Regions from separate parts of the Kosakonia sp. MUSA4 genome, predicted to be linked through region 1. Evidence: predicted binding sites of a transcription regulator. Region 1 holds the regulator's gene; each other region holds the start of a gene.

Region 1 (5,205 bases):
GATGGGGGCGGAACATGTGCCGTGCCCGGTGGACGATATAGTGGTGGATGAAGATAATAAAGTGGTAACCACGCCAGCGTATATGCTTGCTGAGGATATTGCGCAGGCTGCGGCGGGGATCGAAAAGCTGGTGGCGCGCGTACTGGTGCTGGCGGAATGAGAAACGGCTTTCGCGGCCCGCTGAAAACTATGCTCAAGCGTATTGCGCTGCGGGTTTTACTGGTACTGGCCATTTTCTGGGGCGGCGGCATTGTGCTGTTCAGCTTTCTGCCGGTGCCATTTTCTGCCGTGATGGCCGAGCGGCAAATTGGGGCCTGGTTGACGGGTAACTTTGGCTATGTTGCTCATTCCGACTGGGTCAGTATGGATGAGATTTCACCGTGGATGGCGCTGGCTGTTGTCGCAGCAGAGGATCAGCGTTTCCCCGATCACTGGGGGCTGGACGTTGGCGCGATCCAGAAGGCGCTTTCACATAATGAACGCCATGAGAACCGTATTCGTGGCGCATCGACTATCTCTCAACAAACGGTGAAGAACCTGCTGTTATGGGATGGAAAAAGTTGGGTGCGAAAAGGGCTGGAAGCCGGGCTGACGCTGGGGATGGAAGCGGTGTGGACGAAACGGCGTATCCTGACGGTGTATCTCAATATTGCAGAGTTTGGCGACGGCGTGTTTGGCGTGGAAGAGGCGGCTCAGCGCTATTTCCACAAACCGGCCAGCCGGTTAACCATGTCGGAAGCGGCATTGCTGGCGGCAGTACTGCCAAACCCAATACGTTTCCAGGCGGCAGCGCCATCCGGCTATGTTCGCAGCCGTCAGGCGTGGATCCTGCGCCAGATGCGCCAGCTCGGAGGAGAAGGCTTTTTGCAGAGCAATAAGCTGTACTAACTCAGTCTTCGTCAAAGCCCGCGTTGAACAGGGCAATCACGGCTGCCAGGGCTTCTTCTTCCTGTGGGCCGCTGGCTTCGACTTCAATTTGCCGCCCTTTGGCGGAATCCAGCATCAGCAATGCAATCACGCTGCTGGCTTCCGCTTCGGTACCTTCGTCGTTGCGCAGTAACACTTCTGCGTCAAATCCCTGTACCAGCTCAAACAGTTTCATCGCCGGGCGCGCATGCATGCCCAGTTTATTGGTGATCTCAACGGTTTGTTTTACGGTCATGTTTTGCGTTTTTCCAGCGTACGGTGACGGGACTGAACGTTTTTACCGCGCGAGCGGAAATAATCCGCCAGCTGTTCGGCGACATAAACAGAACGATGCTTACCGCCAGTACAGCCGATAGCGACGGTCAGATAGCTACGGTTGTTGGTTTCCAGCATCGGTAACCACAGTTCAAGATAACTGCGGGTCTGGTAAATAAAATTGTGCACTTCGGTATGCCGGTCAAGGAACGCCGCGACAGGTTTGTCGAGACCGGTCATCGGGCGCAGTTTCGGATCCCAGTGCGGGTTGGGCAGAAAGCGAACGTCAAAGACGTAGTCGGCATCGATAGGGATGCCGTGCTTAAAGCCGAACGACTCAAAGACCATGGTCAGTTCGCGCTCGCGCTTGCCGAGCAGGCGGGTGCGCAGCATTTCGGCCAGCTCATGTACCGACATTTCGGAGGTATCGACAATCAGGTCCGCGCGGGAACGCAGTGGCTCCAGCAGGTTGCTCTCTTCATCGATAGCGCTTTCCAGCGATAAATTCTTGCTGGAGAGCGGATGTAAGCGGCGCGTATCGCTGTAGCGCCGAATCAGCGTGTTGCGGTCAGCATCAAGGAACAGCAGCTGCGGCGAGAAGGCATCTGGCAGACTGCTCATCGCCTGTTCAAAAATTTCCGGTGATTCCGGCATGTTACGCACATCAATACTGACGGCGGCAGAGGTCTGACGATCGGCGAGCGTCTGCGCCAGTTGCGGCAGCAGCACGACCGGCAGGTTATCGACACAATAGAAGCCCATATCTTCCAGGGCGCGCAGGGCCACGGATTTTCCTGAACCCGAACGACCACTTACGATCATCAGGACCATGAACCGTTTCTCCCCACAACGACAAAAAAGGTGTTCTTCCCGTTACGCATCGTCGCTTTCGCCTTCTGTCTGCGTGATTATCTGATACAGCTCTTCATCGTTCTGCGCACTGCGCAGGCGACGACAAATGGTTTTATCCGCCAGCCGTTTAGCCACCAGCGAGAGCGTATGAAGATGCGTTTTGGTTTGATCGGCCGGCACCAGCAGTGCAAACAGCAGATCAACGGGCTGATTATCGATAGCGTCGAAAGCTATGGGCGTTTCGAGCTGCACAAAAACGCCGACGGCACGCAGCGTGTCCTCTTCCAGCTTACCGTGGGGAATGGCAATACCGTTACCAATACCGGTACTGCCCATTTTCTCACGCGTAAGAATGGCTTCGAAAACGACCTGTGGCGGCAGGCCGAGCTGTTTTGCCGCCAGTTCACTGATGATTTCCAGCGCTCGTTTTTTGCTCTGGCAGTGAACGCCGCTACGTGTACATTCCTGGTTAAGGACATTGCTCAGTTGAAGAGCCGAATCGTTATTCATCATAATTTCACCTAAGCGCCGTCAGAGCTAAGCACCCTACCGGGTTACGGTAGGGTGCAACGCGCCAAACGAACGCCCGGACAATTAGTGTTGTTTCAGTTTATCTTTATGTTTTGTCAACTGCCGCGATAGTTTATCAATCAAACCGTCGATGGCAGCGTACATATCCTGTCCTTCCGCGCTGGCATGCAACTCACCTCCATTTACATGCAGGGTTGCATCCGAGGTATGGATCACTTTCTCCACTTTCAACACAATATAGACCTGATTAATCCTTTCGAAATACTGCTCAAGCTTGGCAAATTTGCTGTTCACAAATTCACGTAAAGCATCAGTGATCTCGACGTTTTGTCCTGTGATGTTAAGCTGCATAGTGTCTTCCTTATCGGTTGGGTCACACCAGCTGTTTACGCTGGTTAGACGGCGGAATGGATAAAGACTCTCGATACTTCGCAACGGTACGCCGCGCTACCATAATTCCTTGATCGGAAAGCAGCGTCGTCAGCTTACTGTCGCTCAGCGGTTTTGCAGGGTTTTCTGCGGCGATTAATTTCTTAACCAGCGCGCGAATGGCTGTTGACGAGGCTTCGCCGCCGCCTTCCGTATTCACATGGCTGGAGAAGAAATACTTCAGTTCAAAAATGCCGCGAGGACTGTGCAGGTACTTCTGAGTTGTCACACGGGAAATCGTGGACTCGTGCATTTCGACGGCCTGGGCGATATCCGCCAGCACCATCGGTTTCATAAACTCTTCGCCCTGTTCAAAGAACGCCTGCTGCTGCTCAACGATGCAGCGGCTGACGCGCAATAGCGTGTCGTTACGGCTTTCAAGGCTTTTGATCAGCCACTTCGCTTCCTGCAAATTACTGCGGATAAACTGGGTGTCGGCGTCATTGCGCGCGCCGCCGCCCATTGAAGCGTAGTGCTGGTTGATTTGCAGACGCGGAATGCTGTCGGAGTTCAGTTCTACCGTCCAGCGCCCGTTATGCTTACGCACCAGCACATCCGGAATGACATATTCTGGTTCGCCGGTCTGGATCGACTGGCCGGGGCGCGGATCTAGCGACTGGATCAAATTTACTGCTTCTTTCAGCACGTCTTCTTTAAGACGCGTGACGCGCATAAGAGAGCGGAAATCGTGGTTAGCGAGCAGATCGAGGTGATCGCTGATGATCAGGCGAGCCTCTTCGCACCAGGGCGTATCTTTCGCGAACTGGGAAAGTTGGATCAACAGGCAGTCGCGCAGATCGCGCGCAGCGACGCCAACCGGATCGAAACGCTGAACGCGCTTTAACACCGCTTCAACTTCATCGAGACCGATTTCTTCATCACCCATGCTTTCCAGCACATCCTCAAGCGACACGGTAAGGTAGCCGGTCTCATCGACCGCATCGACAATAGAGGTTGCGATTGCGCGATCGGTATCGGAAAACGGCGTTAACTCTACCTGCCACATCAGGTAATCCTGAAGAGACTGTGTCGTTTCCCCCTGATAAATCGGCAGTTCGTCATCAATATAATCGTGGCTGCTGCCGGAAGGTGTTCCAGCGGTATAAATCTCATCCCAACTGGCGTCCAGCGGCAGCTCTTCGGGCATCTCTTTCTGTTCGAGCGCGTCTACAGTATCCAGGCCTTCATTTTCCTGGGTTTGTTGGCTATCCACTTCTTCATGAAGATCGGCTTGTTCCAGCAATGGGTTACTCTCCAGCGCTTGCTGAAGTTCCTGCTGAAGTTCTAACGTAGACAGCTGCAACAGACGGATAGCCTGTTGCAGTTGCGGCGTCATAGCTAGCTGTTGGCTAAGCCTTAATTGCAAACCTTGCTTCATATTCAGAGCAGCACTCTCCGACAAAATACCTCGATAAACTCTACCCTATCAGAGTCTGAAGTCTTCCCCAAGATATACGCGCTTAACATGTTCGTCTTCAAGGATTTGCTGCGGTGTACCATGAGCAATTAAATGCCCCTGGCTGACGATATAAGCTCGTTCACACACCGCCAACGTTTCGCGAACATTGTGGTCAGTAATCAACACGCCTAACCCACTGTCACGTAAGTGTTCAATGATGCGCTTGATGTCGATAACCGAGATAGGATCGACGCCCGCAAAGGGTTCATCCAGCAAAATAAATTTAGGATTTGCCGCCAGTGCGCGCGCAATTTCAACACGGCGACGTTCACCACCGGAAAGGGACTGCCCCATATTGTCTCGCAGATGCTCAATATGGAACTCTTCCATCAATTCGTTAGCGCGATCGTCGCGCTGTTCGGAAGTCAGATCGTCACGGATCTGAAGTACCGCCATCAGGTTGTCATACACGCTCAGACGACGAAAAATGGACGCTTCCTGCGGTAAATAACCGATGCCGCGACGCGCGCGCGCATGCAGTGGCAGCAAGCTGATATCGTCGTCATCAATAATGATATTGCCCGCGTCACGCGGAACAATCCCGACCACCATATAGAAGGTGGTCGTTTTCCCTGCGCCGTTAGGGCCAAGCAGCCCAACAATTTCGCCAGAGTTAACGGTCAGGCTGACGTCTTCAACCACGCGGCGGCCCTTATAGGCTTTCGCGAGATTCTTTGCAGTTAATGTTGCCATAACGAATTAGTTACTCTTCTTAGGAGCCGGGGTTTGGGTGTTGCCCTTGTCCTGCAACT
Region 2 (5,205 bases), 720 kb from region 1:
CAGCAAAGCGATGTGCAACGCCGCGCGGGAAGTGATTCTGATGGCCGACTCATCCAAGTTTGGCCGCAAAAGCCCGAACGTGGTGTGTAGTCTGGAAAGCGTCAATAAACTGATCACCGACGCCGGGATCCCGGCGGACGTTCGCGCCGCGCTGGAAGCCAAAGGCGTCGAGGTGATCATTGCCGGAGAAGATCATGAGTGAGTCGTTAATTAATGCCGGGCGTCAGACCCTGTTACTGGAACTTCAGGAAGCCAGCCGTCTGCCGGACAGGCTCGGCGAGGCTTTCGTCCGCGCCGCCGAAACGGTGCTGAAGTGCGAAGGTAAAGTGATTGTTTCCGGCATCGGCAAATCGGGGCATATCGGCAAAAAAATCGCCGCCACCTTTGCCAGCACCGGCACTCCAGCCTTTTTCGTGCATCCGGCGGAAGCGCTGCACGGCGATCTGGGCATGATTGAAAGCCGCGACGTGATGCTGTTTATCTCCTACTCCGGTTCGGCAAAAGAGTTGGATCTGATCCTGCCGCGGCTGGCGGAGAAATCCGTCGCCCTGCTGGCGATGACCGGCAAACCGCGCTCGCCGCTGGCGCTGGCCGCCGACGCAGTGCTGGATATCTCCGTTGAGCGTGAAGCCTGCCCGATGCATCTGGCACCGACCTCCAGTACCGTCACAACGCTGATGATGGGCGATGCGCTGGCGATGTCGGTGATGCAGGCGCGCGGCTTTGACGAAGAGGATTTTGCCCGCTCCCATCCGGCAGGCGCGCTTGGTGCGCGGCTGCTGAATAAAGTGCATCATCTGATGCGCAAAGAGGAGCAGATCCCGCAGGTACAACTGACGACCAGCGTGATGGAGGCGATGCTGGAGCTAAGCCGCACCGGTTTAGGTCTGGTGGCCGTTTGCGATGCGCAACGTCAGGTTAAAGGCGTCTTTACCGACGGCGATCTGCGCCGCTGGCTGGTGGCAGGCGGCGCATTAACCACCGCCGTCAGCGAAGCGATGACGCGCGGCGGCATCACCTTAGACGCCAACAGCCGCGCGGTGGATGCCAAAGAGCGCCTGATGCAGCGTAAAATCGCCGCCGCCCCGGTGGTGGATGACGCGGGAATTCTGGTGGGCGCCATCAACCTGCAGGATTTTTATCAGGCAGGCATTCTTTAACGCTTCAGCCCCAGACGTTTCGCCAGCCGGTGCAGGTTGGCGACGTCCAGTTCCAGCGCCCGGGCGCAGGCCGCCCAGTTCCCGCCGCGCTCTTCCAGCGTCCGGGCAATCATCGCCCGCTGGAAATCCTCCGTGGCATCGCGCAGATTCTGCCCTGCCAATAACACAGGCGCGGTGTGTACCACCGGCGTCTGTTCATCGCTGAGGGCAAAATGTCGCGCCTCCAGCACCACATCATCGCTGTTGCGCGTCCCGCGCGCCAGAATCACCGCACGGTGAATGGCATGTTCCAGCTCGCGCACATTGCCCGGCCAGCCGTAGCTGAGTAAATGCGCACGCGCGCCGGGGCTGAGCGCCACTCTGCCAAGCCCCAGACGCAAACGGCACTGTTCGCAGAAGTAACCCGCCAGCAGCACCACATCGTCGCCCCGTTCACGCAGCGGCGGCACCGATAACGGGAACACGCTGAGTCGATGATAGAGATCGGCGCGAAAACGCCCGGCCAGCACCTCTTCACGCAGATCGCGGTTGGTCGCCGCCAGCACGCGCACATCCACGCGCAAGCTGCGATCGTCGCCGACACGTTGCAGATCGCCATACTGCAATACCCGCAGCAGCTTGGCCTGCAATGAGAGGGACAATTCACCGATCTCATCAAGAAACAGCGTGCCGTTATCCGCCATCTCAAACTTGCCGCTGCGATTGCTGATGGCCCCGGTAAAGGCGCCTTTCACGTGGCCGAACAGTTCACTCTCGGCCACGCTTTCCGGCAACGCCGCGCAGTTGAGGTAAACCAGCGGGCTGGCTGCCCGCGCGGAACCTTCATGAATCGCCTTAGCCACCAGCTCTTTCCCGGTGCCGGTTTCGCCGCTGATCAGCACGTTAAGATCGGACGCGGCAACAATATCGATCTCTTTTTTCAACGCCACCATGCCCGGCGATAAGCCGATCATTTCGCTGCGCGCCACCGGCTCAAACGCGGCGGGTGCGCCGGGCAGCATATTCTGGCTCTCCAGTTGCTCAATCAGCAGCGCATTGTTCAACGCCCCTGCCGCCAGCGCCGCAATCAGCCGCAGCTCTTCGTCGCTAAAGCTGTCGAACTGATCCGGTGACATACCATCCAGCGTCAGCGCGCCAATCAGGTTCTGCCCGGCAAACAGCGGCAGCCCGACGCAGGCATGCACTTTCAGGCTCTCCTGGCCGGGGATCAGCCCGTCATAAGGATCGGGCAAACCGCTGTCGGCCGGAAAACGCACCACATCCCCCGCGCGGGCAATCGCCTCCAGCCGTGGGTGCCCCTCCAGCGTAAAACGCCTGCCGAGTACGTCCTGCGCCAGCCCGTCGATAGCCAGCGGAATAAATTGCCGTGCTTCATAACGCAGTAGCGCAGAGGCATCGCAGGCCAGCACCTGGCGCAGCGTGGCAATCAGCCGCTGGAAGCGATCCGCATGGCCGATACCGCTCTGCAATTCAATGGCGATTCCCGCCAGCACATTCAGCGAAAAACTCATGCTTACCTCACTGTCTTTTTGACAACGCATAGTGTCATATTGACTGTAAATATCATAGTCATAATGACATCTATTTTCTCATTAAAAACAATAAAAATATTAAAAATCAATAAAATAAAAAGTTGGCACGGCCTTTGATATTAGCCATACATCGAACTGAAAAAGTACAGGACATTTGATATGGCTATTCATGTAAAAAACAACATTCATTGGGTTGGGCAACGTGACTGGGAAGTGCGCGATTTTCACGGTACTGAATACAAAACGCTGAAAGGCAGCAGCTACAACAGCTATTTGATCCGCGAAGGCAAAAACGTGCTGATCGATACCGTCGATCACAAATTCAGCCGCGAGTTTGTGCAGAACCTGAGCGCGGAGATCGATCTGCAACGCATCGACTACATTGTGATTAACCACGCCGAAGAAGATCACGCCGGTGCGCTGACCGAGCTGATGTCGCACATCCCGCATACGCCGATCTACTGCACGGCGAATGCGATCGACTCGATCACCGGCCATCACCATCACCCGGAGTGGAACTTTAACGTCGTGAAAACCGGCGACACGCTGGACATCGGCAACGGCAAACAGTTGATCTTCGTTGAAACCCCAATGCTGCACTGGCCGGACAGCATGATGACCTACATGACCGGCGACGCCGTACTGTTCAGCAATGACGCTTTCGGCCAGCACTACTGCGACGAACGCCTGTTTAATGATGAAGTGGATCAGGCGGAACTGTTCGAACAGTGCCAGCGCTACTACGCAAATATCCTGACGCCGTTCAGCCGCCTGGTGACGCCGAAAATCACCGAAATCCTCGGCTTTAATCTGCCGGTAGATATGATTGCCACCTCGCACGGCGTGGTATGGCGCGATAACCCGACGCAAATTGTCGAGCTGTACCTGAAATGGGCGGCCGATTATCAGGAAGATCGCATCACCCTTTTCTACGACACCATGTCCAACAACACCCGCATGATGGCCGACGCCATTGCACAGGGCATTAACGAAGTTGACCCGCGCGTGGCGGTGAAAATCTTTAATGTCGCCCGCAGCGATAAAAACGATATTTTGACCAATGTGTTCCGCTCGAAAGGCGTGCTGGTTGGCACCTCGACCATGAATAACGTGATGATGCCGAAAATCGCCGGGCTGGTCGAAGAGATCACCGGCCTGCGTTTTCGCAACAAACGCGCCAGCGCCTTTGGCTCCCATGGCTGGAGCGGCGGCGCGGTAGATCGTCTCTCCACCCGCTTACAGGATGCCGGGTTTGAAATGTCCGTCAGCCTGAAAGCCAAATGGCGACCGGACATCGACGCGCTGGAAGTATGCCGCCAGCACGGGCGCGATATCGCCCGCCAGTGGGCGCTCTCTCCTTTGCCGGAAGCGGTAAAACCGGCCTCCACAACGGCTCAGGAAGCCTGCGCCTGTGCCGCAGCCGCCGCTGCGGAACTCGGCCCGCGCATGCAGTGCAGCGTCTGCCAGTGGATCTACGATCCAGCAAAAGGCGAGCCAATGCAGGATGTTGCGCCAGGTACGCCGTGGAGCGAGGTTCCGGATAATTTCCTCTGCCCGGAATGTTCCTTAGGCAAAGAGGTATTTGACGAACTGGCAACGGAGGCAAAATGAGCGCAGGTATTGTGATTATCGGATCGGGCTTCGCCGCCCGGTCGCTGGTGAAAAACATCCGTAAACTCGACAGCGCCGTACCGCTGACGTTAATTGCCGCCGACAGCATCGATGAGTACAACAAACCGGATCTCAGCCATGTCATCAGCGAAGCGCAAAGTGCCGATGATTTGCTGCGCCAACCGGCGGGAGAATTTGCCGAGCAGTTTAACCTGCGGCTGTTCCCGCACACGATCATCACCGCCATTGATGCTGAGGCGCAGGTGGTGAAAAGCGTCGATAAACAGTGGCAGTACGACAAACTGGTGCTGGCGACGGGGGCAAAAGCCTTCGTTCCGCCGCTGCCGGGGCGCGAGCACATGCTGACGCTCAACAGCCTGCAAGAGTATCGCGCCTGCGAAAACAGGCTGCGCGATGCCGCCAGCGTGCTGATTGTCGGTGCCGGGTTGATTGGCTGCGAGCTGGCAATGGATTTTCGCCGCACCGGGAAAACCGTCACCCTGCTGGATAACGCCGCCAGTATTCTGCCTTCGCTGATGCCGCCAGAAGTCAGCAGCCGTCTGCAACATAGCCTGACGTCGCTGGGCGTGCGCCTGCTGCTCTCCTCCCGTTTGCAACAACTGACGGCAAGCGCAAATGGCATTTGCGCACAGCTTGAGGACGAACGCTGCGTAGAAGCCGACGTGGTGATTGCCGCCACAGGCCTGTCGCCGGAAGTGTCGCTGGCACAAGCCGCCGGGGTGGAAACCCGCCGAGGCATCGTGGTTAATGCGGCGCTGCAAACCAGCAACCCGCAGATCTATGCGCTTGGCGACTGCGCCGAGATCAACGGCAGGGTGCTGCCTTTCCTGCAACCCGCCCAGCTCAGCGCCATTACGCTGGCGAAAAACCTGCTCGGCAAC
Region 3 (5,205 bases), 690 kb from region 1:
GCCGAATACCAGCAGCACAACTCCCCACCACAGCGGCGGCTGGCCGCCCAGCAAGGAGAAACTGAGAATGCCGAACAGCCCGACTTTCATCACCACGGTAGAAAAGAGCGCGGCGGCTGGTGCTTGCGCGCTGGCATGCGCCTGCGGCGCCCAGGCGTGTAGCGGAATAATCCCCGCCAGCAGACCAAAGCCAATCACCCCCAGCAGCCAGACGCCGCTGCTGAGCGGTTGCCCGCTAAGCTGAACAAAATCGAGCGTGTGATAACGCTGCCAGATAAACCAGCAGGCCAGCGCAAGCAGCACGGTGCCCAGTCGCCCCATGGCGAACCACAGTTTGCCAGAAGCGCTGCAACCGGTAAGAAACACCGCGCTCAGCGCCATGATTTCGCTCATCACGACCAGCTCACCCAGGTTCGCGGCGCAGACGGCGCACAGCGCGGCGGCCAGCAGCAAATTGATCAACAACCCGTTGGCTTTCACCGCGTCATGGCGGTGCCAGTGGATGTTATAGAGGCTAATAAGCAGGCCGCAGAGGCCGAAGGTGATCACCCACACGGCACGCAGCGGCGTGACCAGTAACGGGTACTGCAACAGCGTCAGGTTGCCGGAAACGGCATCGGCGCCCAGCAGTGACAACAACCCGGCTGCGGTCGCCATAGCGCTACCGATTGCGCCGCCAAGCCCGGCCAGCCAGCCGCTGAGAATTTTCGCCCGCGTAAACAGGTACGCCAGCGCAGCAGCGCAGATAAACACCGCCACCGCGCCGTTGAGCAAAGAGAGGATTGTCATTTTGCACTCCGGTTAAGCTGGGTAAACAGCGACAAATCGCCGTAGTCCGTATTCAGGGTCTGCTCGCGTTTGCGACGGCTGGCGCGGGCGATGTCGAGGTTATTGACCAGATGCAGCGCCTTGGTCGGACACATCCGCACGCAGGCCGGGCCTTGATCATCGAAATGGCAGAGATCGCACTTCACGGCGATAGCCCGCACGCCGGGCACCCAGTCCAGCAGCGTACTGACGCGGGCAGGTGCAGGCGGCGCGGCGGGCGCGAGCGGCGAGTTAACGTTGGCCGGAATATCCAGCGGGCGGCTACCGGCAAATTCGATAGCGCCAAACGGGCAGGCAATCGCGCACAGTTTGCAGCTTACGCACAGGCTTTCATTTAACTGCACCGCGCCATCGACGCGATTAATGGCGTTTACCGGACACACACCCGCACAGGGCGCGTCTTCGCAGTGGTGGCACTGCTGCGGCGCGGATTCATGTTCATTACGCATTACGCGCAGCCGCGGCATCGACTGCAAGCCATACGCGCGATGCGTCTCCGCGCAGGCCGCCTCGCAGGTGTGGCAGCCGATACAGAGCGCCGAGTCGGCAATTACAAAACGGTTCACCAGCTAATCCTCAGGTGATTCACCCAGTCCGGGCGGTCATTTTTGACGAAATCAGTCGCACGACGTGTCACTTCGACACATCTCGACACCCAAACTCAGGCCAGCGCAGACGCGTGCGCGCTGCTGGCAAGAAGAGAGAGGTTGATGGGGGTATCGTTTTCCACCGCCGCGTACAGGCTGTCGTAAACCGTGGCGATTTTTTCCAGATAGTGCTCCAGCACTTTTTCGCGATCGTGGGTGCTGATAACGCCGTCCACTTTGCCATCGCAGGTGAGCTGCGCCTGTGCAATCAAGCGCTTATCGCTGCCATCTTTATTGGCAATCGCGTATTCGAGGGTATGGCCGTTAAAGCCGCCGGTCAGCGAGACGGTGACTATGAAATGGCCGAACAGCTCAAAACAGAGCTGCTGCTCTGGCGCACAACTTATTGCATGGTGCAGGCGCGCTTTTGACAGCGTGATCCCCTGAACCAGCGCGTTACAGTAACTGCGCCACTCCTCCTGCAGGAGATGGTGTCGCCCGGCAATGTAATCTGCCTTTTCGCTAATTTCCCAAATCGTCATGTCTGCTTACCTGATTAATTGAAACAACGGCGGTAAAGCATCATCCATGCCAAAATTTAATTTATTGATTAATAAAGGAATAAATAAAAATATTCGTTAATTTCGACGTGTCATCTCGACAGGTTCGACATCGTCACGGTGTCAAAATCACTCATGGCACTCTTATTGCATTAACGCGGCAACTCATAAGGAGGGATTATGCATGAGATCACTTTGTGCCAGCGGGCGCTGGAAATTATTGAACAACAGGCTTCAGCGAACGGCGCGCGTCGGGTCACCGGCGTCTGGTTAAAAGTGGGCGCATTTTCCTGTGTCGAAACCGAAGCTTTAACGTTTTGTTTTGATCTGGTGTGCCGTGGCAGCCTGGCTGAAGGTTGTACACTGCACATCGAACAACAACAAGCGGAGTGCTGGTGCGAGTCTTGTCGGCAGTACGTCACGCTGCTTACCCAGCGAGTTCGCCGCTGCCCACAATGCCACAGCGACCAGTTGCAGATCGTTGCCGACGATGGAATGCAAATTCAGCGCCTGGAAATTGAGGAGTAAACAATGTGTACAACATGTGGTTGTCAGGACGGTAACCTTTATATCGAGGGTGACGAACATAACCCGCACTCTGCATTTCGCAGCGCACCGTTCGCCCCTGCTGCGCGCCCTGCGCTAACTATAACCCGCATCAATACCGGTGAGTTCGCCCCAACCCAATCGGATAACGGCGATTTGCATTACGGTCATGGCGAAGCCGGCACCCACGCGCCGGGCATGAGCCAGCGCCGGATGCTGGAAGTGGAGATCGACGTCCTGGATAAAAATAACCAGATCGCCGCCCGCAACCGCGCCCGCTTTGCCGCCCGCCAGCAACTGGTGCTGAACCTGGTCTCCAGCCCTGGCTCCGGCAAAACCACTCTGCTCACCGAAACCCTGCAGCGCCTGAATGCGCGCGTACCCTGCGCGGTGATCGAAGGGGATCAGCAAACCGTCAACGACGCTGCGCGTATTCGCGCCACCGGTACTCCGGCGATTCAGGTGAATACCGGCAAGGGTTGCCACCTGGATGCGCAGATGATTGCCGATGCTGCGCCGCGTCTGCCGCTCGACGATCGCGGCATTCTGTTTATTGAAAACGTCGGCAACCTGGTGTGCCCGGCGGGCTTCGATCTGGGCGAACGCCATAAAGTGGCGGTGTTGTCGGTGACCGAAGGGGAAGACAAGCCGCTGAAATATCCGCACATGTTCGCCGCCGCCTCGCTGATGCTGCTCAATAAAGTGGATCTGCTGCCGTACCTCAATTTTGACGTCGAGCGCTGCATCGCTTATGCCCGTGAAGTGAACCCGCAGATTGAGATCCTGCTGGTTTCCGCCACCAAAGGCGACGGGATGGACGCCTGGCTCGACTGGCTGGAGACGCAACGATGTGCATAGGCGTACCGGGGCAAATTTGCGCCATTGACGGCCTGCAAGCCAGAGTGGATGTCTGCGGCATTCAGCGCGACGTCGATTTAACCCTGGTCGGCAGCCACGATGAACACGGCCAGCCGCGTCTCGGCCAGTGGGTGCTGGTGCACGTCGGTTTTGCCATGAGCGTGATTAACGAAGCCGAAGCGCTCGATACTCTGGCGGCGCTGCAAAATATGTTCGATGTCGAGCCGGATGTCGGCGCGCTGCTCTACGGCGAGGAGAAATAATGCGTTTTGTCGACGAATATCGCGCCCCGGGACAGGTGATGCAGCTGATTGCCCATCTGCGCGAACGGGCGTCTCATCTCAGCTATACCGCCGCGCGTCCGCTGCGCATTATGGAAGTGTGCGGCGGTCATACGCACGCCATCTTTAAATTTGGCCTTGACCAGTTACTGCCGGAAAACATCGAGTTTATCCACGGGCCGGGCTGCCCGGTGTGCGTGTTACCGATGGGGCGCATCGATACCTGCGTAGAGATCGCCAGCCATCCGGAAGTAATCTTCTGTACTTTCGGCGACGCCATTCGCGTGCCGGGGAAAAAAGGCTCGCTGTTACAGGCGAAAGCGCGCGGTGCCGATGTGCGCATCGTCTATTCACCGATGGATGCGCTGGCGCTGGCGGAAAAAAATCCGCAGCGCAAAGTGGTGTTCTTCGGCCTCGGTTTCGAAACCACCATGCCCGCCACGGCTATTACGCTTCAGCAGGCGAAAGCCCGCAACATCAACAACTTCTGGTTTTTCTGCCAGCACATTACGCTGATCCCGACGCTGCGCAGCCTGCTGGAACAGCCGGACAACGGCATCGACGCTTTCCTTGCGCCCGGCCATGTCAGCATGGTGATCGGCACCGACGCCTACACCTTTATTGCCGAAGAATTTCGCCGCCCGCTGGTGGTGGCCGGGTTTGAACCGCTGGATCTGTTGCAGGGCGTGGTAATGCTGGTGGAACAGAAAATCGCCGCGCAAAGCCGGGTGGAAAACCAGTACCGCCGCGTCGTGCCGGATGAAGGCAACCGGCTGGCGCAGGCCGCGATTGCCGATGTGTTTGCCGTCAGCGGCGACAGCGAGTGGCGCGGGCTGGGGGTGATCGGCGAGTCCGGCGTACATCTGACGCAGGCTTATCAGCAGTTCGACGCCGAAGCGCACTTTCACCCGGCTGCACAGCAGGTGTATGACGATCCGCGCGCCCGCTGCGGCGATGTGCTGACCGGCCGCTGCAAACCGCACCAGTGCCCGCTGTTTGGCAATACCTGTAATCCGCAAAGCGCCTTTGGCGCGCTGATGGTCTCCTCAGAAGGAGCCTGCGCGGCCTGGTATCAGTATCGCGCTCAGGAGTGTGAAGTATGAATGAAGTCCAACTCGCCCACGGTAGCGGCGGCCAGGCGATGCAGCAGCTTATCAGCCAGCTCTTTATGGAGGCGTTCGCCAATCCGTGGCTGGCGGAACAAGAAGATCAGGCGCGGCTGGATCTGGCCGCGCTGGCTGCCAGCGGCGACAGGCTGGCGTTCTCCACCGACAGCTATGTGATCGATCCGCTGTTCTTCCCCGGCGGCAATATTGGCAAGCTGGCGGTATGCGGCACCGCCAACGACATCGCCGTCAGCGGCGCGACTCCGCGTTATCTCTCCTGCGGCTTTATCCTTGAAGAAGGTCTGCCGATGGCGACGCTGAAAACCGTCGTCGACAGCATGGCCGCCACCGCCCGCGCGGCCGATATCGCGATTGTGACCGGCGATACCAAAGTGGTGCAGCGCGGCGCGGCGGATAAGCTATTTATCAATACTGCCGG

The links. Region 1 encodes sigma-54, which starts transcription at its own class of promoters, with help from an activator protein. Its sites were predicted from a motif close to GTTGGCACANNTTTCGCTNT; they were not measured.
Region 2: the regulator sigma-54 is predicted to act here: its motif matches at 2,793-2,812, upstream of norV (anaerobic nitric oxide reductase flavorubredoxin).
Region 3: the regulator sigma-54 is predicted to act here: its motif matches at 1,992-2,011, upstream of hycA (formate hydrogenlyase regulator HycA).

The regions. Positions count from the first base shown of each region.
Region 1 is NZ_CP025697.1:4,884,897-4,890,101, reverse strand. Features, by position in the region: gene elbB (isoprenoid biosynthesis glyoxalase ElbB) at 1-160, shown strand, start outside; gene mtgA (monofunctional biosynthetic peptidoglycan transglycosylase) at 157-888, shown strand; gene npr (PTS phosphocarrier protein NPr) at 890-1,162, opposite strand; gene rapZ (RNase adapter RapZ) at 1,159-2,013, opposite strand; gene ptsN (PTS IIA-like nitrogen regulatory protein PtsN) at 2,056-2,547, opposite strand; gene hpf (ribosome hibernation promoting factor) at 2,629-2,916, opposite strand; gene rpoN (RNA polymerase factor sigma-54) at 2,939-4,372, opposite strand; gene lptB (LPS export ABC transporter ATP-binding protein) at 4,421-5,146, opposite strand; gene lptA (lipopolysaccharide ABC transporter substrate-binding protein LptA) at 5,153-5,205, opposite strand, start outside.
Region 2 is NZ_CP025697.1:4,167,098-4,172,302, forward strand. Features, by position in the region: gene C0557_RS19710 (DNA-binding transcriptional repressor) at 1-202, shown strand, start outside; gene gutQ (arabinose-5-phosphate isomerase GutQ) at 195-1,160, shown strand; gene norR (nitric oxide reductase transcriptional regulator NorR) at 1,157-2,671, opposite strand; gene norV (anaerobic nitric oxide reductase flavorubredoxin) at 2,852-4,303, shown strand; gene norW (NADH:flavorubredoxin reductase NorW) at 4,300-5,205, shown strand, end outside.
Region 3 is NZ_CP025697.1:4,198,414-4,203,618, forward strand. Features, by position in the region: gene hycC (formate hydrogenlyase subunit 3) at 1-789, opposite strand, end outside; gene C0557_RS19865 (4Fe-4S dicluster domain-containing protein) at 786-1,394, opposite strand; gene hycA (formate hydrogenlyase regulator HycA) at 1,490-1,957, opposite strand; gene hypA (hydrogenase maturation nickel metallochaperone HypA) at 2,156-2,503, shown strand; gene hypB (hydrogenase nickel incorporation protein HypB) at 2,507-3,379, shown strand; gene C0557_RS19885 (HypC/HybG/HupF family hydrogenase formation chaperone) at 3,370-3,642, shown strand; gene hypD (hydrogenase formation protein HypD) at 3,642-4,763, shown strand; gene hypE (hydrogenase expression/formation protein HypE) at 4,760-5,205, shown strand, end outside.